4 regions of the Sphaerisporangium aureirubrum genome follow, and region 3 is predicted to be linked to each of the others. Evidence: riboswitches for the same ligand, from Rfam matches in the RefSeq annotation. Region 3 holds a riboswitch; each other region holds the start of a gene.
What was found. A riboswitch is a leader RNA that binds a small molecule or an ion and turns the genes downstream of it on or off. The one in region 3 is predicted to bind cyclic di-AMP.
Positions count from the first base shown of each region.

Region 1: another riboswitch for cyclic di-AMP. It lies ahead of ACFP1K_RS05570 (CHAP domain-containing protein); the one in region 3 lies ahead of ACFP1K_RS27325 (coiled-coil domain-containing protein).
Region 2: another riboswitch for cyclic di-AMP. It lies ahead of ACFP1K_RS19655 (C40 family peptidase); the one in region 3 lies ahead of ACFP1K_RS27325 (coiled-coil domain-containing protein).
Region 4: another riboswitch for cyclic di-AMP. It lies ahead of ACFP1K_RS29580 (C40 family peptidase); the one in region 3 lies ahead of ACFP1K_RS27325 (coiled-coil domain-containing protein).

Region 1 covers NZ_JBHSRF010000005.1:162,594-166,044, forward strand. The annotation lists gene ACFP1K_RS05565 (ABC transporter substrate-binding protein) at 1-1,170, opposite strand, end outside; gene ACFP1K_RS05570 (CHAP domain-containing protein) at 1,629-2,309, opposite strand; cyclic di-AMP (ydaO/yuaA leader) riboswitch at 2,319-2,466, opposite strand; gene ACFP1K_RS05575 (hypothetical protein) at 2,793-3,451, shown strand, end outside.
Region 2 covers NZ_JBHSRF010000028.1:3,045-6,495, forward strand. The annotation lists gene ACFP1K_RS19645 (hypothetical protein) at 1-722, shown strand, start outside; gene ACFP1K_RS19650 (amino-acid N-acetyltransferase) at 890-1,435, opposite strand; cyclic di-AMP (ydaO/yuaA leader) riboswitch at 1,801-2,009, shown strand; gene ACFP1K_RS19655 (C40 family peptidase) at 2,015-3,118, shown strand; gene ACFP1K_RS19660 (LuxR family transcriptional regulator) at 3,121-3,369, opposite strand.
Region 3 covers NZ_JBHSRF010000051.1:20,938-24,388, reverse strand. The annotation lists gene ACFP1K_RS27330 (M50 family metallopeptidase) at 1-974, shown strand, start outside; gene ACFP1K_RS27325 (coiled-coil domain-containing protein) at 1,011-1,949, opposite strand; cyclic di-AMP (ydaO/yuaA leader) riboswitch at 1,984-2,121, opposite strand; gene galT (galactose-1-phosphate uridylyltransferase) at 2,195-3,265, opposite strand; gene ACFP1K_RS27315 (DeoR/GlpR family DNA-binding transcription regulator) at 3,262-3,451, opposite strand, start outside.
Region 4 covers NZ_JBHSRF010000060.1:33,899-37,349, reverse strand. The annotation lists gene ACFP1K_RS29585 (C40 family peptidase) at 14-961, shown strand; cyclic di-AMP (ydaO/yuaA leader) riboswitch at 1,440-1,598, shown strand; gene ACFP1K_RS29580 (C40 family peptidase) at 1,621-2,235, shown strand; gene ACFP1K_RS29575 (SDR family oxidoreductase) at 2,667-3,353, opposite strand; gene ACFP1K_RS29570 (winged helix-turn-helix transcriptional regulator) at 3,444-3,451, opposite strand, start outside.

The sequences.
Region 1 (3,451 bases), on a different contig from region 3:
GCTCTTGATGGACGGGCCGAAGATCTCGCCGATCGGCGCGTTGTTGAAGTACTCGTTCTTGGCACTCTGCAGCTCAGGGTTGTCCTGGGCCGGGATCGTGCTCGGGAGGTTGCCGCCCTCCTTGAACGCCATCAGCTGAGCCTCGGGGCTGGTCAGGTAGCTGGCCAGCTCGGCGGCCTCCTTCGGGTGCTTGGACTGCTTGGGCACGGCCAGCCAGGAGCCGCCCCAGTTGCCGCCGCCACCGGGCACGGTCGCGACGTCCCACTTGCCCTTGAACTCGTCACCGGCGGTGCCGGAGACCACGCCGAGCATCCAGCCCGGGCAGCCGAGCGTCGCGAACTGCGACTTGACGAATCCGGTGTTCCACGGGTCGGTGAAGTTCTGCAGCTTGGCGGTGAGGCCCGCCTTGCTGATCTTCTGCGTGAAGTCGAACGCGGTCTTGACCGCGGGGTTCTTGTCGGCGATCAGCTGCTGGTTCTTGTCGAAGTAGGTGACGTTGCCGTTCTTGGCGGCCTCCTGCGACAACACCACGTTGTAGATGGTGTTGACGCTGTCGACGAACTTCGCGCCCTTGGCCTTGCCCTGGAACTGCTGGCCGACCTTGATGAAGTCGTCCCACGTCTTCCACAGCCCGGACACCTCGGCCCGGTCGGTGGGCAGGCCCGCCTTCTCGAACAGGTCGGTGCGGTAACAGATGCTCATGCCGCCGACGTCGGTGCCGAGGGCGAAGAGCTTGCCGTCGGCGTTGATGCCGTTCTCCCACTTCCACGCGGGGAAGTCGGCCTGGCGGCTCTGCACGCCGTACTGGCTGAGGTCGGTGAAGAACTGGGGACGGGCCTTGGCCAGACCCATGCCGCCCTCGTCGATGCCGACGACGTCGCCGGCACCGGTGCCCGACTGAAGCCACTGCAGCATCTGCGGCCAGTACACGTTCTCGAAGCTATCGGTCAGGTTGTTGTACTTGACCTGGACGTTCGGGTGTTCCGCGTTCCACTTCTCCACTGCGGCCTTGTAGCCGAAGTTGGTGCCTCCGCCGAAGGTCTGCAGAGTAAGGGTGATCTTCTCCGGCGCCGCTGACGACGCGCCGCCTCCTTCGCCGGAGCCTCCGCCGGACGAGCATGCGGCAGTGATGCCAAGCGCGACCGTCATCACCGATGCGACCGCGAGCATCCTGCCGCGGCGCATTGTGTTCATCATTCCGGACCCCTCTCAAGGTGGTTGCCCGATCATTGGGAGATGCATCGAGGGCCGGCCCCGACAGTCGGGCCCCGCGATGTGCTGGATCCCTCAGTCGTGAACCGCGGGTGGCATGGTCCCGCGGGCGAGATTTGGGAGCGCTCCCACGAAGGGTCCCCGACGGGCAACGCTGGCGTCAATATGCCGAAACCTAACTGTTACTCCTGAGGTTCCCAGAAGCATGGAATGTGATGATAAGCGGCAAAAAGGCCATTGCCGGTATTGGGAGCGCTCCCATCGCTACCGGCACAGTCCTCCGCAAAAGACAGACAAGAAGGTGCCGCCGCACGGCCGGTTGCGGGCTGGTTCGGCCGTGCGGCGGCGGGAAGGGCGGGCGTCCCTGGGAGTGGGTGATCTGGAACGCCCGCCCGGTTCGTGCGGGGGGTCCGCGGTCAGGCCGCCGCGTAACTCGGGTAGCCGTAGCCGGCCACCTGGTAGGTCGGGCGGGTGCGGATCTCGACCACGCCGTTCCCGGTGTTGCCCTCGACGGTCTTGATGGTGCCGTCACCGTTGTCCTGGACGACGAACCCGACGTGGTCGATGCCGTCGATGCCGCCGCCGTTCCAGTCGAAGAACACCACGGCGCCGGGCTTGGGTGCGGTGCCCCAGCGGCCCTGGGCCTCGAACCACTTGGCGTGCTGGACGGTGTAGGCGTCCTGGCCCATCGTGTCCTGGATGCCGAGCTGCTCGCCGACCCAGGAGACGAACATGTCGCACCACGCCGCGTTGGCGTAGTCCGAGATCTTGCCGGTGTCACGGGCGATGGTCTGCTGCGCCCGGGGGCTCGCCATGTACCATGCCTGGAACTTGGTGCCACCCCCCGCGCTGTCCTCGGAGATGCCGACCTGGGACTCGGCCAGGCGGAGCACCTGCTCGGCGGTGACCTTGCTCACCGAGCGAGGCTCGCCGTGCGCCTCGGCGGAGGCGACCTTGGCGATGGCGTCGGACGGCGGGCCGTCGGCGTGGGCGAGCGCGGTTCCGGTGACCACCTGGGCCATGACGAGGCCACCGAGGGCCAGCCCGATCACGCGATGTCGTGGGGCGTCCATGAGTCGCTGCGTGAACGTTGACAAAGGGAGAGCTCCTTCTTCCAAAGGCGCCTACCGGGTTAGCTGACGGGTTCGGGCCTGGAAGTCGCCCTACGGCGCGCCTGTGGGAACGGCGCTCCGATTCACCCCGGAAAGGTGGGTCCCCGGCTCCGCGTGGGAGCGGACTCGGCGTCCGGAGCGTGATGGCGGGAGATGGATCTCCGCGGCGGACCTGTCTCGCTCCGGCCTGCTCCCGGACCAGGAAGTTACCTGTTCAGGCGTTTCCTAGACCAGGAGTCCCCTCACAGTAATACATCGGACAAAGAGGCGCAAACAGGACAAACCACTTAGGCTGCTCCGGCCTGGAGACGGCAAACCTATGGGCCTCACCAGGGGCCCCGCGCCGCATGACCTTCGCCTGTTGTCCGCCGTTCACCGGACGTTACCCGCCGCGTAGGGTCGTGGCACTAGGTTGCCTACGTCGTGAACGTCTCATTACCCGGCGTGGAGAGGATCGGTCGAAGCCGCGTGCGGGAGCAGGGGTCGGCCGTCGCCTGGGTGGAGTCGCCCCTCCAGCTGCTCTGCGCGGTCGAGGCGAGGTACGCCGGAGTGGTGGGGCCCGGTCTCCAGGTGATGGCCAGGGCGAAGTTGCCGGGGCTGCGGGTGACCCGCAGGGAGCTGGCGTCCCTCGCGCTGCCCGAGGGCCTGCGCCTGGACACCGCCGAGGAGCGCATGCCCCGGCCGGGCCGCCGCGAGTCCTGGGTGCTCGGCGACGCCTTCTCCGGCCGCATGCAGCTCACCGCGCTCGGCTCCGTGCCGCGCCGCATGGTCGTGGTCGACGACGGCCTCGCCACCATCCGCCTGCTCGAACTGCTCACCGCCCGGCCGGGCACGCCCCTGCTGCGCGCCCGCGCCGACGCCACCTGGTCGCGCCGGGCCCTCGGCACCGCCGCCGCGCTGCGCCTGCGCGCCGCCGCCCGCGCCGGCAGGCTGACGATATTCACCGCGCTGCCCGTCCCCGCCGCGCTGGCCGCGTCGGTGCGGAGCCTCGGGGCCGAGCTGATCACCCACGACTTCGCCTGGCTGCGCTCCCAGCCCGCCGCCGCGCACCCCCGCCCGCCGGAGAGCACTGTCGTGCTCGGCACCTCGCTGGTGCGCAACGGGCTGATCCACCGGGATCGCTACTT
Region 2 (3,451 bases), on a different contig from region 3:
TCCTGCTGGCCGTAGCCCTGCTGGCCCTGCTGGCCCTGCTGGCCCTGCTGGCCGTAACCCTGCTGACCGTACTGCTGCTGGTCGTAACCCTGCTGACCGTAGCCCTGCGCGCCGTAGCCCTGCTGCGCGCCCTGCTGGCCCTGCTGGCCGTACTGCTGCTGGCCGTAGCCCTGCTGGGCCTGGCCGTACTCCTGCTGGCCGTAACCCTGCTGAGCCTGCTGGCCGTAGCCGGAGGCGGCCTGCTGGCCGTACTGCTGCTGCTGGCCGTAGGTGCTCGGGTCGTACCCCTGCTGCTGGCCATAGCCCTGCTGGCCCTGCTGGCTCTGGCCGTAACCCTGCTGGCCGTAGCCCTGCTGAGCCTGGCCGTACTCCTGCTGGCCGTAACCCTGCTGCTGGCCGTAGCCCTGCTGGCCCTGCTGGCCCTGCTGGCCCTGGCCATAGCCTTGCTGGGCCTGGCCGTAGCCCTGCTGAGCCTGGCCGTAGCCCTGCTGGCCGTACTGCTGACCCTGCGACTGCTGCGGATATCCCTGACCGTAGGCTCCGGTCCCGCCCTGCTGCTGACCGTATTGGTCCTGCTGGCCGTAGGACTGCTGTCCGTACGACTGCTGCTGCGGGTAGCCGTGTTCCGACGTCGGCTGGGGGCGGTGGACGACTGTGACCTCCGGGTCGAGCCCCGAGCCGGGTCGCTCGGCCTGTTGCCCGTACTGCGGAGGTCCGGATGACGAGTTGTCGTCCGGTTCGTCACGTGGGTACGGCGGCTGTCCGGTGCTCACCGTTTCACCTCACTTCGGCTTCGCATGCGGCAAATGTCAGGCACACATGCTGTGGTGCTGCCCAACGTAGCGACAGCGGGATCAACAGTCACCTTTCCATTCCGTCACCCGGGCCGTCAGGTACGCGGGAGGAGATGGAGGATCATGCGGGTGTTGCCCAGAGTGTTCGGTTTGACGTGTTCCAGATCGAGGAACTCCGCGACGCCCTCATCGTAGGAGTCGAGCAACTCCGCGTACACCTCAGGTGACACGGGTGTGCCCTGGATCTCGGCGAATCCGTGCCTCGTGAAGAACTCGACCTCGAAGGTGAGGCAGAACACCCGGCGCAGCCCCAGCTCCCTGGCGGTGTCGATCAGCGCCGCCACGATGCGGTGCCCGATGCCCCGGCCCCGGCAGCGCACGTCGACCGCCACCGTGCGGATCTCCGCCAGATCCTCCCAGAGCACGTGCAGCGCCCCGCAGCCGACCACTTCGCCGCCCTGTTCGGCGACCCAGAACTCCTGGACGTCCTCGTACAGCGTGACGGTGGTCTTGCGCAGCAGCCGCGGCCCGTCGCCGGAATAGGACGCCACCAGCCGCCCGATGGCGCGGACGTCCGTGGCGCGCGCACGCCGGACCACCAGCTCGCTCCCGGGAGGGACGGACTCCACGACCTGCTCCATGAGGGGTCAGCGTATCCGCAGGCGCCGGGCCACGCCGCCCCGCTCCGGCCCGCACCGGCAATAACGGCCCGCCCCAAAATCCCCCAAGGCCGATACCGGTCGCGTTGGGTAGCCGGTTGACAGCGTGCCGTCGAAACGTGGCAGGGTTCCCGTTATTTCCCAGATCAAGGCTCCACCACCTGCGACTTCATCGCCATGGGAGCGTAAAGCAGGAGTCTTCGCAGCGTAATGCGGGTGCCGCGCCCCGCCCGGCGTGATCGCGCCGTGATGCGCCGGTTGTGATTCCTCTACAGAATTCGTAGTTCTGGTTGAGCAGGAACCTGAGCTGCACTAGTGTCCAGGCTCGATGCCGGTCATCGCCCACGATGACCGGACCGCCTAATCCCGGCCACCTCCGACCATGCCGGGAACCGGGGAACCACACGGCCACCCGCCCGGGACCAAATCCCGGCCGGCCGCCACCCGGGGTGAATCCGAGAGGGAGGAATCGCGATCTCCGCGACCCGCGCACTCGGTAGGGCCACTCCCGCCCGAACCCGTCAGCTAACCCGGTAGGCGACCGAGGAGAGGAGCTCGTTGGTGCACGCTGGGCGCACGCCTGGGAAGAGCACGGGCAGGCACGCCCGCCGAGGCCACAGGTCCCGGCTCGGCGCGGCCGTGACGGCCATGGCGGCTCGCGTCGCCGGATCGGGCCGCACGGAATCACGGCGCCTGCCACGCCGCATCGCCATGGTGACCGTCACCCTGACGGCCCTCACCTTCGGCTCGCCGCTGATGTCCGCGACCGCCGACCCCAAGCCGAGCCTGAACGAGCTCAAGAACCAGGTGGAACGCCTCTACAACGACATCGAGGCGCTGACCGAGCAGTACAACGGCCAGAAGGAGCGCCTGAAGCAGGCGCAGCGCTCGGCCAAGCTCGCCAAGCAGACCCTGGACAAGAGCCAGACCGACCTCGAGGAGAAGCGCCGCAGGGCGGGCCTGTACGCGCAGGACGCCTACATGACCGGCGGCATCGGCTCCTCGCTCGCGCTCGCCATGTCCGGCGACCCTGAGGGCTACCTCGACCGCGCGGCCACCACCTACGCCCTGCAGTTGCAGCAGGGCGAGGAGGTCTCGCAGATCACCAAGGCGATGGACAGCGCCGAGCGCGCCAAGGAGAGCGCCAAGGCCCGTGAGGCCGAGGTCAAGAAGCTCGTCGGCGAACTCGACGCCAAGCGGGACAAGATCCGCGAGCTGGTCACCAAGACCGAGGGCAGCCTGTTCCGCCGGGCCCTGTCACAGGTGGGCGGGTACGGCCGGGCCACCAAGGTGGCCATCCCGATTCCCGGTGAGGGCAAGGCGGCCGAGGCCGCCAAGTGGGCGCTCACCCAGCAGCTCAGGCCGTACGTCTGGGGCGCGGCGGGGCCGAGCTCCTTCGACTGCTCCGGGCTGGTGTTGTGGGCCTACCAGCGGGTCGGCATCAGCCTTCCGCACTACACCGGCGACCAGTGGACGGCGGGTACCCATGTGTCCCGTGAGGACATGCGCCCGGGCGACCTCGTCTTCTTCTACAGCGATCTGCATCACGTGGGCATCTACATCGGTGGCGGCATGATGGTGCACGCCCCCCGCACCGGCGACGTGGTGCGGGTGGCGCCACTGGGCAACAGGCCGTTCGCCGGGGCCGTGCGCATCGCCGACTGATCTCAGATCAGCCGGCGGCGAGCGGCCCAGGCCACCGCCTCGATGGCGGTGGCCACGCCGATCCTGTCGCAGATGCCGCGCAGGCGGCGGCGGACGGTGCGGCCGCTCACATCGAGCCGGCGGCCGACCCGATCCACGGTTACGCCTTTGGCCAGTTCGGCGAGCAGCAGCAGATCATCATCGGTCAGTCCCACGCTGTCTGATCCCGTGGGAATGTCATTTCCCCGGGAAACCAGATCCGGATACGCCATCGGGTGTCCTCTCCCCCACGACGAACTCGGCAACATACTGAATGCTTCGGCCCGCCCGTCAGGAACGGTAAACGCCACGTTG
Region 3 (3,451 bases):
CGGGTGACGAGGACCGCGTCCTGTACCGCAAGCCCTGGTGGCAGCGCCTGATCATCTTCGTGGGTGGCCCCGCGATGAACTTCGTGCTCGCCTTCGTGCTCTTCGCGGTCGTGCTGATGGGGTTCGGCATCCAGGTCGCCCAGCCGGTCGTGGCCGCCGTCTCCAAGTGCGTCATGACCGTCCAGGAGCAGCAGAAGGGCCAGGAGTGCACCTCCGCGCACGTCGCGTCCCCCGCCGCCGTGGCCGGCCTGCGGGCCAACGACAAGATCGTGGCCGTGGGCGGCACCCCGGTCACCAGCTGGGAGCAGGCCACCAAGCTGATCCGTCAGCACGGCGCCGGGCCGATCGCCGTCCAGGTCGAGCGGAACGGCACGCCGCTGACCCTCACCCCGACGCTCATCGCGCAGGACCGGCCCTCGGCGGACGACCCAGCCAAGATCGAGAAGAACGCCGGCTTCCTCGGTGTGAGCCCCGTGGTGGTCGTCGAACGTCAGAACCTCGGCTTCGTCGCCGGCACGATGTGGGACTTCACCGCCCGCACCGCCGCGTCGCTGGCCCGCTTCCCCGAGCGCATCGGCGGCGTCTGGGACGCCGCCTTCAGTGGCGCCAAGCGTGACATCAACAGCCCCGCCAGCATCGTCGGCGCGGGAAGGATCGGCGGCGAGATCGCCGCGTCCGCCGCCCCCCTGGACACCAAGATCATCTCGTTGATCCAGCTGCTCGCCTTGGTGAACCTCGCGATCGGCATGTTCAACCTGGTCCCGCTGCTGCCCCTGGACGGCGGCCAGATCGCCGGCGCCCTGTGGGAGGGCATCAAGCGCGCCTACGCCCGCCTGCGCCGCCGCCCGGCCCCCTCCTACGTCGACATCGCCAAGGCCCTGCCCCTGACCTACGCCGTGGTGGCCGTGCTCCTGGTCATGAGCACCCTGCTCATCTACGCCGACATCGTCAACCCGATCCGCCTGTCCGGCTGACCGGGCCCCATCTGACCGGCCCGTGCCCCGGGCCGGTCAGTACATCGAGATGTGCACGTGGTCGAAGTGGTTGGCAGTGACGCCGCCGCGGTCGGACATGGGGCGCCAGCCGGGGAAGCCCAGGTTGTAGATGCGCTGGCGGTAGATCACGTACTTGACGCCGAGCTTGCCGCCGTTCTTGATGATCCAGGCCGCGATCTCGTTGCCGAGGGCGGCGTCTCCGGCGGCGGGCAGCGCGCCGCCCGAGCTCAGCATGAAGTCGCAGGCGCGGCCGAGCGGGTGCTCGCCGCTGGTCTCCGCGCGGTAGCAGCCGACCGGGAAGCGCAGTGTGAAGTGGCTCCGCACCTCGGCGCGCATCAGCCGGGTGCGCGGGGTGATGTTGTCGCTCCCGGTGGGGAGTTCGGGCGCCCAGGCGCCGTTGGCCCGCTTGCCGGGGGCCGTGGGGATCAGCTTGTCCAGCTTGTCCTTGATCTCGTCGATCAGCTTCTCGGCGTCCTTGCGCTGCCCGGAGACCTCGGTCATGTCGTCCCGCAGCTCGGCGGTGAGCTTCTCGGCGTCGCCCGCGGCCTGCTTGCGGGTGTCGCGGGCGGAGGCGAACCCGCTCAGCCGGGCGCTCTGCTCGGCCTGGAGCTGCTCGAACATCGCGGCGCCGCCGTACCCGGGGGACATCAGCTCGCCCACCAGCCCGAGGCCGCCGGCCTGGTAGCGCAGTTGGGCGATGTCGCGCACTTGCGACTGGGCCAGGGCGTACGCCGCCTCGGCGGACTTCAGCCGGTCGCGCGCCGCCTTCTCGGCGGCCTTGGCCTTGCCGACGGCGACGCGCTTGGCGTTGTACTCGGCGATCAGCTTGTCGATCTTCTTGGTGAGCGACGCGAGCTGGGCCTTGAGTTCCTTCTCGGTGGGCTTGGGGGCGGCGGCTCCCGCCACCGCCTGGCCGGGCACCAGCCCGGCCATGAGCAGAACACACGCGGCCATGACCACGGAACCGCCGGTAGTGCGCGGCAGAGCCTTCTCCTCTCCATCCGCCGACCGGGTTAGCTGACGGGTTCGGGCCGGAGTCGCCCTACCACACGAGGTGGATTCACCCCAGAAACCACTGGGTCCCCGGTTCCCTGGCGAGGCGCCAGGGATTAGGCGTGACCGCCGTTACCGGCGGGAATGGATGGGATGCTAGTACTCTGCAGCGCCTTGTGGCGACTCATCGGACAAATTGGGCGAAACTAGGCATCCCTCAGCATCCGCGCGGCCTCCTCGGGCAGCACGTCGTTGACGAACGCCCCCATCGCCGACTCCGACCCCGCGAGGTACTTCAGCTTCTCCTTGGCCCGCCGGACGCTGAACAGCTCCAGGTGCAGGTACGCCAGATCGCGCCCCTCCCGCACCGGCGCCTGGTGCCAGGCCGCGACGTACGGCATCGGCACCCCGAACAGCCCGTCCAGCCGCCGTAGCACCCCGGTGTACAGGGTGCCGAACTCCGCCCGCTCCTCGGGCTCCAGGGCGTTCAGGTCGGGCACCCGGCGGTTCGGGTAGACGTGCACCTCGAACGGCCAGCGCGCCGCGGCGGGCACGAACGCCGTCCAGTGCTCGCCGGCCGCGACCACCCGCGTGCCCTCCGCCCGCTCGGCCGCCAGCACGTCCGCGAACAGGTCGCCGCCGGTGCGGTCCCGGTACCGCGCGGCGGAGCCGAGCATCTGCCGGGTGCGCGGGGTTAGGTAGGGATAGGCGTAGATCTGCCCGTGCGGGTGGGCCAGCGTGATGCCGATCTCGGCGCCGCGGTTCTCGAAGCAGAACACCTGCTCCACCCCGGGCAGCGCGGACAACTCGGCCGTGCGGTCCGCCCACGCCTGGAGCACCAGATCGACCTGCGCGGGGGAGAGGGCGGAGAACGACGAGTCGTGCCGGGAGGTGAAGCACACCACCTCGCACCGGCCCACGCCGGGCCGTACCTCGCTGAGCCCGCCCACCTGCTCGTACTCGCCCGGCACGAAACTGAAGGACGGGAAGCGGTTCTCGAAGACCGCGACGTCGTAGTCCGCGGCCGGGATCTCGGTGAGCCGCCCCGGCGCCGACGGGCACAGCGGGCACTGGTCGGCCGGGGGGAGGAAGGTGCGGCCCTGCCGGTGCCCGGCGACCGCCACCCACTCGTCCAGCAGCGGGTCGTAGCGCAGCTGCGACGACGGCGGGCGGGGCGGCAGGTCGCGGGTGTCGGGCGCGCCGCGGTCGGCGTCGTCCGCGCGGTCGAAATAGATGAGCTCGCGTCCGTCGGCCAGATGAGTGATCGTGCGTTTCATCCCCCGGCCACCTCGCTTTCCCTCTCGGTGCCGCCGCTCTCCGCGGGGTCGGCCAGGATGAGCGAGCAGTCCCGCTCGGCCAGGGCCTCGCGCGCCTCCTCCGGCAGGCCGGTGTCGCTGATCAGCACGTCGGCCTCCTCCAGCCTGGCGATCGTGCTGAAGCCCACCGTGCCCCACTTGGTGTGG
Region 4 (3,451 bases), on a different contig from region 3:
CGGACGCGTACCGGTGACCGGTGTTCTCGTCGCCGCGGTACTGGTGACCCAGGCGGCCGGGGCGGTGGCCGAGCCGAAACCCACCATCGCCCAGACCAAGGCGCGGCTCGCCAAGCTGGACGCCCAGGCGGACAAGGTCGTCGACAAGTACAACGACGCCGGCGAGAAGTACAAGAAGGCCCGCAAGGAGTACAACGCCGTCAACGGCCGCTTCAAGCAGCAGATCGAGCGGGCCGACGAACTGCGGGCCGGCCTGGTGTCGGTCGCGGTGAGCAGCTACCAGTCGGGCGACCTGCTGTCCTGGCCGAACCTCGTCACCACCGGCGACCCCGAGGCGCTGCTGGCGGGCCTCGCCTCCATCGACCAGATGTCGGCGCGGCGCTCGCAGACGCTGACCGAGTACGAGGACGCGATGAGCTCGCTCAAGGGCGAGCGGGACAAGGCCAAGGGCGCCTACGACAAGGCGCTGAAGCTGTTCGAGGACCTTCGCGGGCAGAAGAAGGACGTCGAGAAGCTGGTCGGCGAGCAGGAGCGCCTGCTGCGCAGGCTGAACGCCTTCAACGCGGGCAACCCCAACAGCGCCGGCGTCAAGTACAACGGCCCCGCCTCCGGCAACGCCCGCACCGCCCTCCAGTTCGCCTACGCCCAGATCGGCAAGCCGTACCGCTACGGCGGCACCGGCCCCGGCGCCTGGGACTGCTCCGGCCTCACCCAGAAGTCCTGGGCCGCCGCCGGCGTCAGCCTCCCCCGCACCGCCGCCGGCCAGTACTCCTGGGGCGCCTCCCGGCGCGTCTCCCTGAACGCCCTGCAACCCGGCGACCTGCTGTTCGCCTCCGGCCTCGGCCACGTCGGCATGTACGCCGGCAACGGCCAGATGGTCCACGCCCCTCGCACGGGCGACGTGGTGAAGGTCGTCCCCCTGTCCTCCTACCGGGGTATTTTCGCCGCCGTACGGCCCTGAGCGCCGTCGTAGGGGTCGTGGCGGGGGAGACCTTCCCCTGGCGTTCTCGCGTCGGTCCGGCGCATTCCTGAGCGGTTTCAGTCGCCCGGTGTTTCCTGCCCGCCCGAATCCGTGGCTAGGGGCGGGACTTTATGGCGTCCCGAGGTGAGGGGCCGGCTCGTGGCTCCCCGTCAAGATCGATAACTCCTGTGGCTCGTGTGACTGGTGGGACTCACGGAGGGCTGAGTTGGCTCGTGTGTGAGCCGAATCACATTTGGCGGTAGATGTGGGAGTTAACCAGGCGTTTTCCATTTTGTGATCACTCGTTATGATCTAGAGATATCACTTGGGCTTTGCCAGTTCTTGGGGATCTGTGTAGCTTCTGGGCCGCGGCGAGCACGCCATGCCGTCGCGAGAAAGGCCGGTCGCCGCGGTGACCGGAATCACACACCCATCCATAAGGTCAATGGCTTCGTATGTCCCGCCATAAATGGCACAAGCCGTTGACCAGCCGAATCCGTGCGGCAAGGAGCGCGGAACCGGGGACCCAATAGGCCCTTTAGCGGGCTCTGGGGTGAATCAGTGGTTATTGCCGCTGTAGGGCGACTTCCAAGCCCGAATCCGTCAGCTAACCCGGTAGGCGAAAGTGGAAGAACTGAGGAGCGATCCTGTCCAGCACCATGTCCAACCCCCGCCTGTCGCGCTTCGCTCGCCTCTCCCTCGGGGGTGTCGTCCTCACCGTGACGGCTTCGGCCGGCGCTGTGGCGATCCAGACGACGGCCGGTGCCGCCACGGCGGAACCCGGCGCGGAGCAGGTCATCACGCCCCCCATCACGCTTGCCGCTCCCCCCACGGCGCCGAGGAGCGCCGCACCGGCCTCCGCCGGGAGCACCTCCGGCAAGAAGGCCAAACTGAGCAAGGCCGCCCGGCAGCGGATCAAGGCGGGCACCGCCGTGTCCGTGGCCAAGAAGCAGGTCGGTGACCCCTACCGCTGGGGCGCCAGCGGCCCGAACGCCTTCGACTGCTCGGGGCTGGTCATGTACTCGTGGCGCAAGGCGGGCGTGAAGCTGCCCCGCATCACGGGCAGCCAGTACCGCGCCGTCAAGAAGAAGGTCTCCTGGAAGAACCTCAAGCCGGGCGACCTGATGTTCTTCTCCGGCTTCGGGCACGTCGGCATGTACGTCGGCCACGGCAAGATGATCCACTCCCCGCACAGCGGCACCCGCGTCCAGATCAACAAGCTGAGCTCGTACCGTAAGGCCAGCTTCGTGGGCGCCGTCCGCCCGGGCGCCTGACCTCGGAATACCCTGAGGCGCGCCCTGGGACGTACTCCCTGACCCCGGACGGACCACGTCCGGGGCCGGGGGACGGGACCTCGTCCGTACGAGACCTCGTCCGTGTCGTGCCGGGGGTGAGCGCCTCCAAGGGGCGGGACGGAAGTCGTCCGCGTCCTGTCGCGGGGTGAACCCTCGCCAAGGGATCGGGACGGACACCACCGGTGTCCTGCCCGGCGCGAATCTCCCCGGAGATCGGGCCCCGGTCCCGGCCGCGCGGGGGTGAACCCTTCCGGGGCGAGGGCGTGCCGTCCGGGCCGTGCCCGGGATGAACCCTTCCAGGATCCCGGGCGTACCCCTTCAGGGGACCTCCCCTGAACCGGCAGGGCCCCGGCCACTCCCCACGTGGCCGGGGCCCTGCCTTTTGCTCTTCCGTGCCCGGACGGGGCGGCTCAGGCGTTCAGGGGGCGCGACAGCGCGGACTTGACCTGCCTGGTGGGCTCGTCGGCGAGCACCTCGGACAGGTCGCCGGCGATGGCGAGCATCGTCTGCTCGGCCACGTCCGCCGCGCTGATCTTGGGCGCGTCGGTCCACGCGCTCAGATCGGTGTCCACGAACCCCGAGTGCACCCCGACGACCAGCGTGCCCTGCTCGCGCAGGACCTGGCGCAGCGAGTCGGTCAGCGACCACTGCGCGGCCTTGGACGCCGCGTAGCCCGGCGCCACGGGCATCGCGGCCCAGGACGCCAGCGACAGCATGCTCACCAGGGCCCCGCCGCCGTTGCGGGCCAGCACGGGGGCGAACGCCCTGGCGACGGCCCAGGTGCCGAGGTAGTTGACCTCCATGGCCTGGCGGGCGCCGTCGAAGTCCCCCTCCAGCAACCTCGACGTCGTTCCCCCTACGCCCGCGTTGTTGATCACGATGGTGGCGTCCCCCGCCGTGACGGCCGCCGCCGCCACCTCGTCCGGCCTGGTGACGTCCAGCCGCAGCGGGATGAGATCCGGATCGGTGACCTTGCCGGGATCCCGCGCCCCCGCGTAGACCCTGGCGGCCCCGTGCTCCAGCAACGCCCGCGCGAACGCGTACCCGATCCCCCGGTTGGCCCCGGTCACGACGGCCACCGCTCCCTTGATGTCCATGTCCCGTCCCCCTCACTGCGGGCCGCCCGTGCGGGGGCGGGCCACGCCGATGAATGCAACGGTTCCCAGGGTAGGGGTCTGGATATAGTTTTACAACT